Linked DNA regions of Dyadobacter pollutisoli. The protein of the gene in region 1 interacts with the protein of each later gene in a pairwise test. Links are inferred from orthologs where the notes say so. Each region holds a gene or a part of one and is shown on either strand. Other genes may lie near its edges.

The links.
Region 2: the proteins of dnaB (region 1) and dnaA interact in binary tests that used the Escherichia coli proteins (3 or more experiments, as listed by UniProt). The link is inferred for Dyadobacter pollutisoli from one-to-one orthologs.

The regions. Positions count from the first base shown.
Region 1 is NZ_CP112998.1:2,420,490-2,423,697, forward strand. What follows is about bases 300-3,175. They hold dnaB (replicative DNA helicase), read left to right. Parts: upstream 300-867; coding sequence 868-2,484; downstream 2,485-3,175. Other genes in these bases: ON006_RS09955 (PhoH family protein), read right to left, coding at 300-620; rlmD (23S rRNA (uracil(1939)-C(5))-methyltransferase RlmD), read right to left, coding at 2,663-3,175. Also shown: more of ON006_RS09955, read right to left, coding at 1-299; more of rlmD, read right to left, coding at 3,176-3,208. UniProt on the Escherichia coli protein: The main replicative DNA helicase, it participates in initiation and elongation during chromosome replication. Travels ahead of the DNA replisome, separating dsDNA into templates for DNA synthesis.
Region 2 is NZ_CP112998.1:650,100-653,419, forward strand. The notes cover bases 207-3,194. They hold dnaA (chromosomal replication initiator protein DnaA), read left to right. Parts: upstream 207-980; coding sequence 981-2,408; downstream 2,409-3,194. Other genes in these bases: ON006_RS02870 (methylmalonyl-CoA mutase family protein), read right to left, coding at 207-724; ON006_RS02880 (GNAT family N-acetyltransferase), read left to right, coding at 2,463-3,194. Outside these bases: more of ON006_RS02870, read right to left, coding at 1-206; more of ON006_RS02880, read left to right, coding at 3,195-3,320. UniProt on the Escherichia coli protein: Plays an essential in the initiation and regulation of chromosomal replication. Binds in an ATP-dependent fashion to the origin of replication (oriC) to initiate formation of the DNA replication initiation complex once per cell cycle.

The DNA.
Region 1 (3,208 bases):
TCCAGGTAAAGTTTCAGCTTTTCCGGGGCGATCATGTCATCCAGCGCGTCGTAGATCGGGCGCAGGTAGGGATCTATCTTCTCTTTCAGATCACCTGGCAGAAAACCAAGGTTCTCCCCTGCTTCTACGGCTGGACGCGTGATGATGATCTTTCTAACTTCCTTATTTTTCAATGCCCTGACCGCAATGGCCACAGCTGTATATGTTTTACCTGTACCCGCCGGGCCTACCGCGAACACGAGATCGAATTTAGAGGCCTGCTCCACCAGTAATCTCTGATTCGGCGTTTTTGCCTTTACGACCAGCCCTTTGTTACCATAGATGATGACATCATCATCGTCTTCCCCATTTGCGACCGGCGATTTGACTATACCATTCAGATAGCCCTTTACATTGTCATTGGTCACCTTTCCATACTTCTGGTAATGTGCCAGAAGTGAGTCCATAACATCCGTGATACGGATAATTTCAGGGGCGGTACCCTGGATGCGGATCTCGTTCCCGCGGGAAATAATTTTGCTTTCGGGGAAAGCGGCGGCGACTTCTTTAATATTCGAATTGTGAATACCCAGAAAATCAACCATTGAAACGTCTTCGAGCGTGATGATTTTTTCCAGCAAATGATTTAAAGTTTAGTGTTTGTCTATTTCTTCTAAAATTTAGTAATAATAACCAACATTCGTAAAACATAGATTGAGAAATTACAATTTCTATGCCAAATCTAACAGCGAAAAATTATCATATTCCGATCAACTCTTTCATTATCAGAGCAAGACGATTTACTCGTTTTCAGCAAAAAAAATTAATGATTTAAGTTAGCCCCCGTTTCTTTTGTTCGGCGTCCCCATTGATTAACTTTGTCTTAACATGGAAAACGAAAAGGCCCCAAACAACTTCTCAAGACCAGGATCAAAAGCAGGTAGTTCCACCAGGAAACCACTGGGAACTAGATCACCAGGTATCGAACAGGCATTCAGTAAGTTACCTCCTCAGGCTATCGATCTTGAAGAGGCTGTACTGGGTGCTTTAATGATCGAAAAAGACGCCCTGACAGCGGTTGCGGACATCCTCCGCCCGGACAGCTTTTATAAGGAAGCACACGTCCGGATTTACACTGCTATCATTACACTTTTTGCCGACTCGGAGCCTATTGATATGCTTACGGTTACCTCCAAGTTACGGAGTACCGGAGAGCTGGAACTGATCGGCGGCGCTTCGTACATTATGGAGCTGACCAGCAAGGTGAACTCCGCTGCGAACATCGAATTCCATGCACGTATTATCTCCCAGGCCTTCATCAAGCGCGAGCTGATCAAGGTTGCTTCGGAGATCCAACGTGAAGCATTTGAAGACACTACTGACGTTTTTAGGTTGTTGGATAAAACAGAACAGGCACTGTTCCAGATCTCGGAATCCAATATCAAGAAAAACTATGCCGATATGGGCGCGTTAATGCGTCAGGCCCTGGCGGAACTTGATCAGAAAAAGAATAATAAGGACGGGTTGACAGGGGTACCTTCCGGTTTCAGTGCTCTGGACAGACTGACATCAGGTTGGCAAAAAACTGAGTTAATGATCCTCGCGGCACGTCCGGGTATGGGTAAAACCGCATTCGTCGTTTCCTCCCTAAGGAATGCTGCTGTGGACTTTAATATGCCGGTTGCGATATTCTCACTCGAAATGTCCTCGGTTCAGCTCGTGAATCGTCTGATATCTGCCGAGGCGGAAATTGACAGTGAAAAAATACGTAAAGGAAGTCTCGCACCACACGAGTGGGAGCAGCTTCACCACCGTATTCACAGGCTGACCAATGCACCGATCTTCATCGATGACACCCCTGCCCTCTCTATTCTCGAATTACGTGCCAAATGCCGTCGTTTGAAAGCGCAGCACGACATTCAGATGATCGTGATTGACTACCTTCAGTTAATGACAGGTGACACGGGCGGCAAAGGCGCAGGTAACCGGGAACAAGAAATTGCAATGATCTCACGATCGCTCAAAAACCTGGCAAAAGAACTGGATGTACCGGTGATCGCACTATCGCAGCTTAGCCGGGCGGTAGAGACCCGTGGTGGAGAGAAAAGGCCGCAGCTTTCAGATTTAAGGGAATCCGGGTCAATCGAGCAGGATGCCGATATGGTAATCTTCCTCTATCGTCCTGAATATTATGGTATTACCGAAGACGAAGCTGGTAACTCAGTAGCAGGAATCGGTGAGGTGATTGTTGCGAAAAACCGTGCCGGTTCATTGGATACAGTTCAATTGCGGTTTATCGGTAAGTACACCAAGTTCGCCGATCTGGATTCAGGGTTTACGCCAGCACCATTCTCCGTCGACAGGCCGATCGTAACTTCCAACCCGATCGCATCATTTGAAAGCCAGAGCAAACCAGCACCAGCAGGTGGCGGTACATTAAGAAGCCGCGCCAACGACCTGAGTAATTTCGACTACAAAGGCCCTGATAGTGAGCCGCCGTTTTAATTTAGCAGCAGTCATATATTGTCAGAAATAGTCATTGATAGTCAGGAATTGTCAAAGTTAAGATCCTTATGACAACACCTGACCATCAATGACAATACCTGACTATAACTGACAAAACCTGACCATCAATGACAATACCTGACTATAAGTGACAAAACCTGACCATCAATGACAAAAGCTACTTCCTAACCAGCAACGCCACATTCTCCACGTGATGGGTATTGGGGAACATATCTACTGGCTGCACTCTCGTCACCTCATAGTCTTCCGACATCAATGCCAGGTCTCGTGCCTGCGTGGCCGTGTTACAGCTTACGTACACGATGCGGTCGGGCGCAGCTTTGAGAATGGTTTCTACGACCGGCACATCCATTCCAGCCCGAGGCGGATCGGTAATGATCACGTCAGGCCTTCCGTGTTTTGCGAGGAAGTTTTCATTCACAATATTTTTCATGTCGCCTGCAAAGAATGATGTATTCGTGATACCATTCAATTCCGAATTTCTGCGCGCATCCTGAACCGCTGCCTCCACGTACTCCACGCCTACCACTTTCTTCGCCTGACGAGCGACAAAATTCGCAATGGTCCCTGTACCGGTATAAAGATCATAAACCGATTCATTTCCAGTCAATCCTGCATAGTCCCTGGCGACGCTGAACAATTGGTACGCCTGCTCCGAATTCGTTTGGTAAAATGATTTGGGCCCCACCAGAAAAGTAAGGTC
Region 2 (3,320 bases), 1.8 Mb from region 1 along the record:
CGGAAAAGAGTGCCCGGTTGAATGCCAGCAGCGGGGCGACGCCGTTTTCGGTCAGCAGATCCATGTACGTAGCAGTGGCTGCGATGGCAAAGGCAAGTTCCTGTACTGGATCGGCCCCATTGTTATGATACAAATGGGTTTCGATCATGTAAGGCCGGAACTCGCGCATACTTTTTGTATGGTGCACTAGTTCCGAAATAGCGTTGATCGAACTTTCGTATCGGGTGCCTGTCCGCATCCAATGCGCCAGCGGATCAAAAGCCACGCCGCCTTTGAGATAATACCCGGCATGTTTTGAGATTTCTGAAAACAGCTGACCGCTATTTTTATCTGTTTGAAAAAAAACAGGTGTGTCGCTGAGTCGCAGGCTATGCAGCAGTTTGGGGAATTCACAGCGGTTTAGCTCGGTATCTCTCAGATTTAGAAAGATGGCATCCGCCCCGTTTGCCAATGCGTTTTTGATGGCTGCATTGGTTTTGCGCGGATCTGTAAAAGTAATGTCGGGCATGTTGAGCCACCCCGGATTCTTTTTCTGACTTTGCTGCATTTCTGCAATTCTTTCAGAATCCGTTTCTTGTCGGGTCAGGTATGGTTCGAAGGTCAGGCCAGGCGAAATGGTCCATGAGGGCAGCTCGCGCCACTTTCCCTTCAATTCTTTTTGTGCCAGCTTTTCCCAGGCGTCTTTACTGGAAGGGCTAAATTCTGAAAATAAGTGGCCGGGCATTTTTAGGATAAATCGTCGTGAGTACTAATAAATGTGGGTTAACAAAGTTACAAATTACGGATCATTTTTTTATTCATGCAGGCTAATGCAGCCCTGCCGCCGTTACGACGCGTTTATGAAATTGTTTTATTTACAGGCTTGCAGATGGAAGGCATTGGTATTAAATTGAACCTTAGTTTAATCTGGAGAGATCAGGTATTTTTATATCTTTGCCGTCCTTTTAAAATTTGACATTCTGAATACGGTAGATTATACATTGGAACGAGTAAGCACATATAGAGAAGTCGACCAGATCTGGGATGCCTGCCTGAGAGTTATTCAGCAGCACATTCCTGATGAGAGCTTTAAGACATGGTTTGAACCTATACGGCCTTTAAAGATCTATGGAAAAGTGCTTACGATCCAGGTTCCAAGTCAGTTTTTCTACGAATGGCTTGAAGATAATTATGTAAACCTGCTCAGGAAGGCGCTGGATTATGCCATAGGACGGGACGGCTTATTGGAATATTCCATTATTGTAGACACCGGTAATGATAAGCATCAGCCGCTTACGATGAATGTCTCCACCCAGAAATCTCCCAATTATTCACGGCCTGACAATTTTGCGACAGACCCGCGAATGGGTTCCAATCACAAAGACAAGGACCAGGATTCAATGAACCTGGACACCTACCTGAACCCGAATTATTCTTTTGACAATTTTATTGAAGGAGATTGCAACCGCCTGGCCCGCTCTGCCGGGTTTGCAGTAGCGCAGCGTCCCGGGCTTACTTCTTTTAACCCGCTGATGATGTACGGAGGGGTAGGGTTGGGGAAAACTCACCTGGTGCAGGCGATCGGCAATTACATCATGAACCACTTTGATAATAAGCTGGTGCTGTATGTGTCTTCCGAAAAATTCACCAACCAGTTTATCAACTCCATTAAAAACAATACCCTTCAGGACTTTACTGATTTTTACATGAAGGTGGACGTGCTCGCAATAGATGACGTTCAGTTTTTGTCAGGAAAGGAAAAAACGCAGGATACATTCTTCCATATTTTTAACCACCTGCACCAGCTCGGCAAGCAGATCATTATGACCAGTGACCGGCCGCCACGAGAACTTCAGGGCTTGCAGGACAGGTTGCTGTCACGTTTTAAATGGGGGCTTACCGCCGATCTGCAGACACCGGATTTTGAAACGCGTATTGCCATTCTTCAAAAGAAAATCCAGGCAGAAGGAATTTCGATTGACTATGATGTGATCGAATACATTGCGCATAGTGTGAATTCCAACGTTCGTGAGCTGGAAGGTGTGATCGTGTCACTGATGGCGCAGGCCTCCCTTACCAGGCGTGAAATCGATGTGGAGCTAGCAAAGAATACCTTGCGCAACATCGTCATGAACGAGGATAAGGAAGTCACAATCGATACGATCCAGGAAACGATTGCCGATTATTTCCAGGTGACGATTGCCGATCTGAAAAGCAAAAGCCGTAAAAAGGAAGTTGTCTATCCGCGTCAGCTCGCAATGTTCCTTGCCAAGGAGTACACCGACCTTCCATTGAAGTCAATCGGCTATCATTTCGGCGGCCGCGACCATAGTACGGTAATCCACTCGATTCAGAGTATTAACCTGCTCATGGATGAAACCCCTGACGTGGAAGAGACTCTTCAGAAACTTCGCAGTTACTTTAAATAGAATCCGCGTCTAAGAAATAAGCCAGATAGTTTCATCGCCTTATTTCGTTTCCCATTGACGCCTGTTCTATTAAACCGCACAGAAATAAATGATGCCCGCTGGGATCAGCTCATCGGCGCCTGCCGGCAAGGTGTCGTTTACGCCCACACCTTTTATCTGGACATCGTCTGCTGCGGCTGGAAAGCCCTGGTGTGGCCGGACCGCTCCAATTATCAGATTGTTATGCCTTTGCCTGTTGTCAAAAAGTGGGGCAAGACGATCGTTTTTCAGCCTCTTTTTTGTCAGTACCTGGGTGTTTTTTCAATGGGTTGCCTGGGGCAGACAGACTTTCTGGCTTTTATGCAGGCATTGTCCAGTCACTTTTCCTACGTGAGCTCCTATCATTTCAATCCGGAAAATTTCAATACACTTTTCAGGATCAAAGACCAATTGGCCGAATTTACATTTACGCCCCAGCATACCTTCTGGTTAAATCTCTGTAGGGCTTACGGGGAAATCTACGGGGATTATAGCCCGGATCGCAAAGTCAATGTAAGACGGGGCAGAAGCAGTGGTTGGACAATCGAAAAGAATGGACAGATAACCCCGTTGATCGAGCTGTTTGTCGCCAATCAGTCCCGGCGGATTGCGGGAGGTGTTCGCCCTGGCGCTTACGATTTGCTAAAAAACATTTTTGCTGAAACCCAAATGAGAGGCATTGGCCAGGTCTGCTACGCTAAAAAGGACAATCAGGTCCATGCGGGGACATTGGTGGTCAGGTATGCGGGAAGGGCCATTTATTTGTTCAATGCTTCTGATGCAGTAGGAAGGAAGAACAATGCGAGAAGCTGTTTACTGGACATGTACTTTTCCGGGCACGCGGAAGAACACCTGGTTTTTGATTTTGAAAGCCCGGAAGTGCCTGCGATCGCT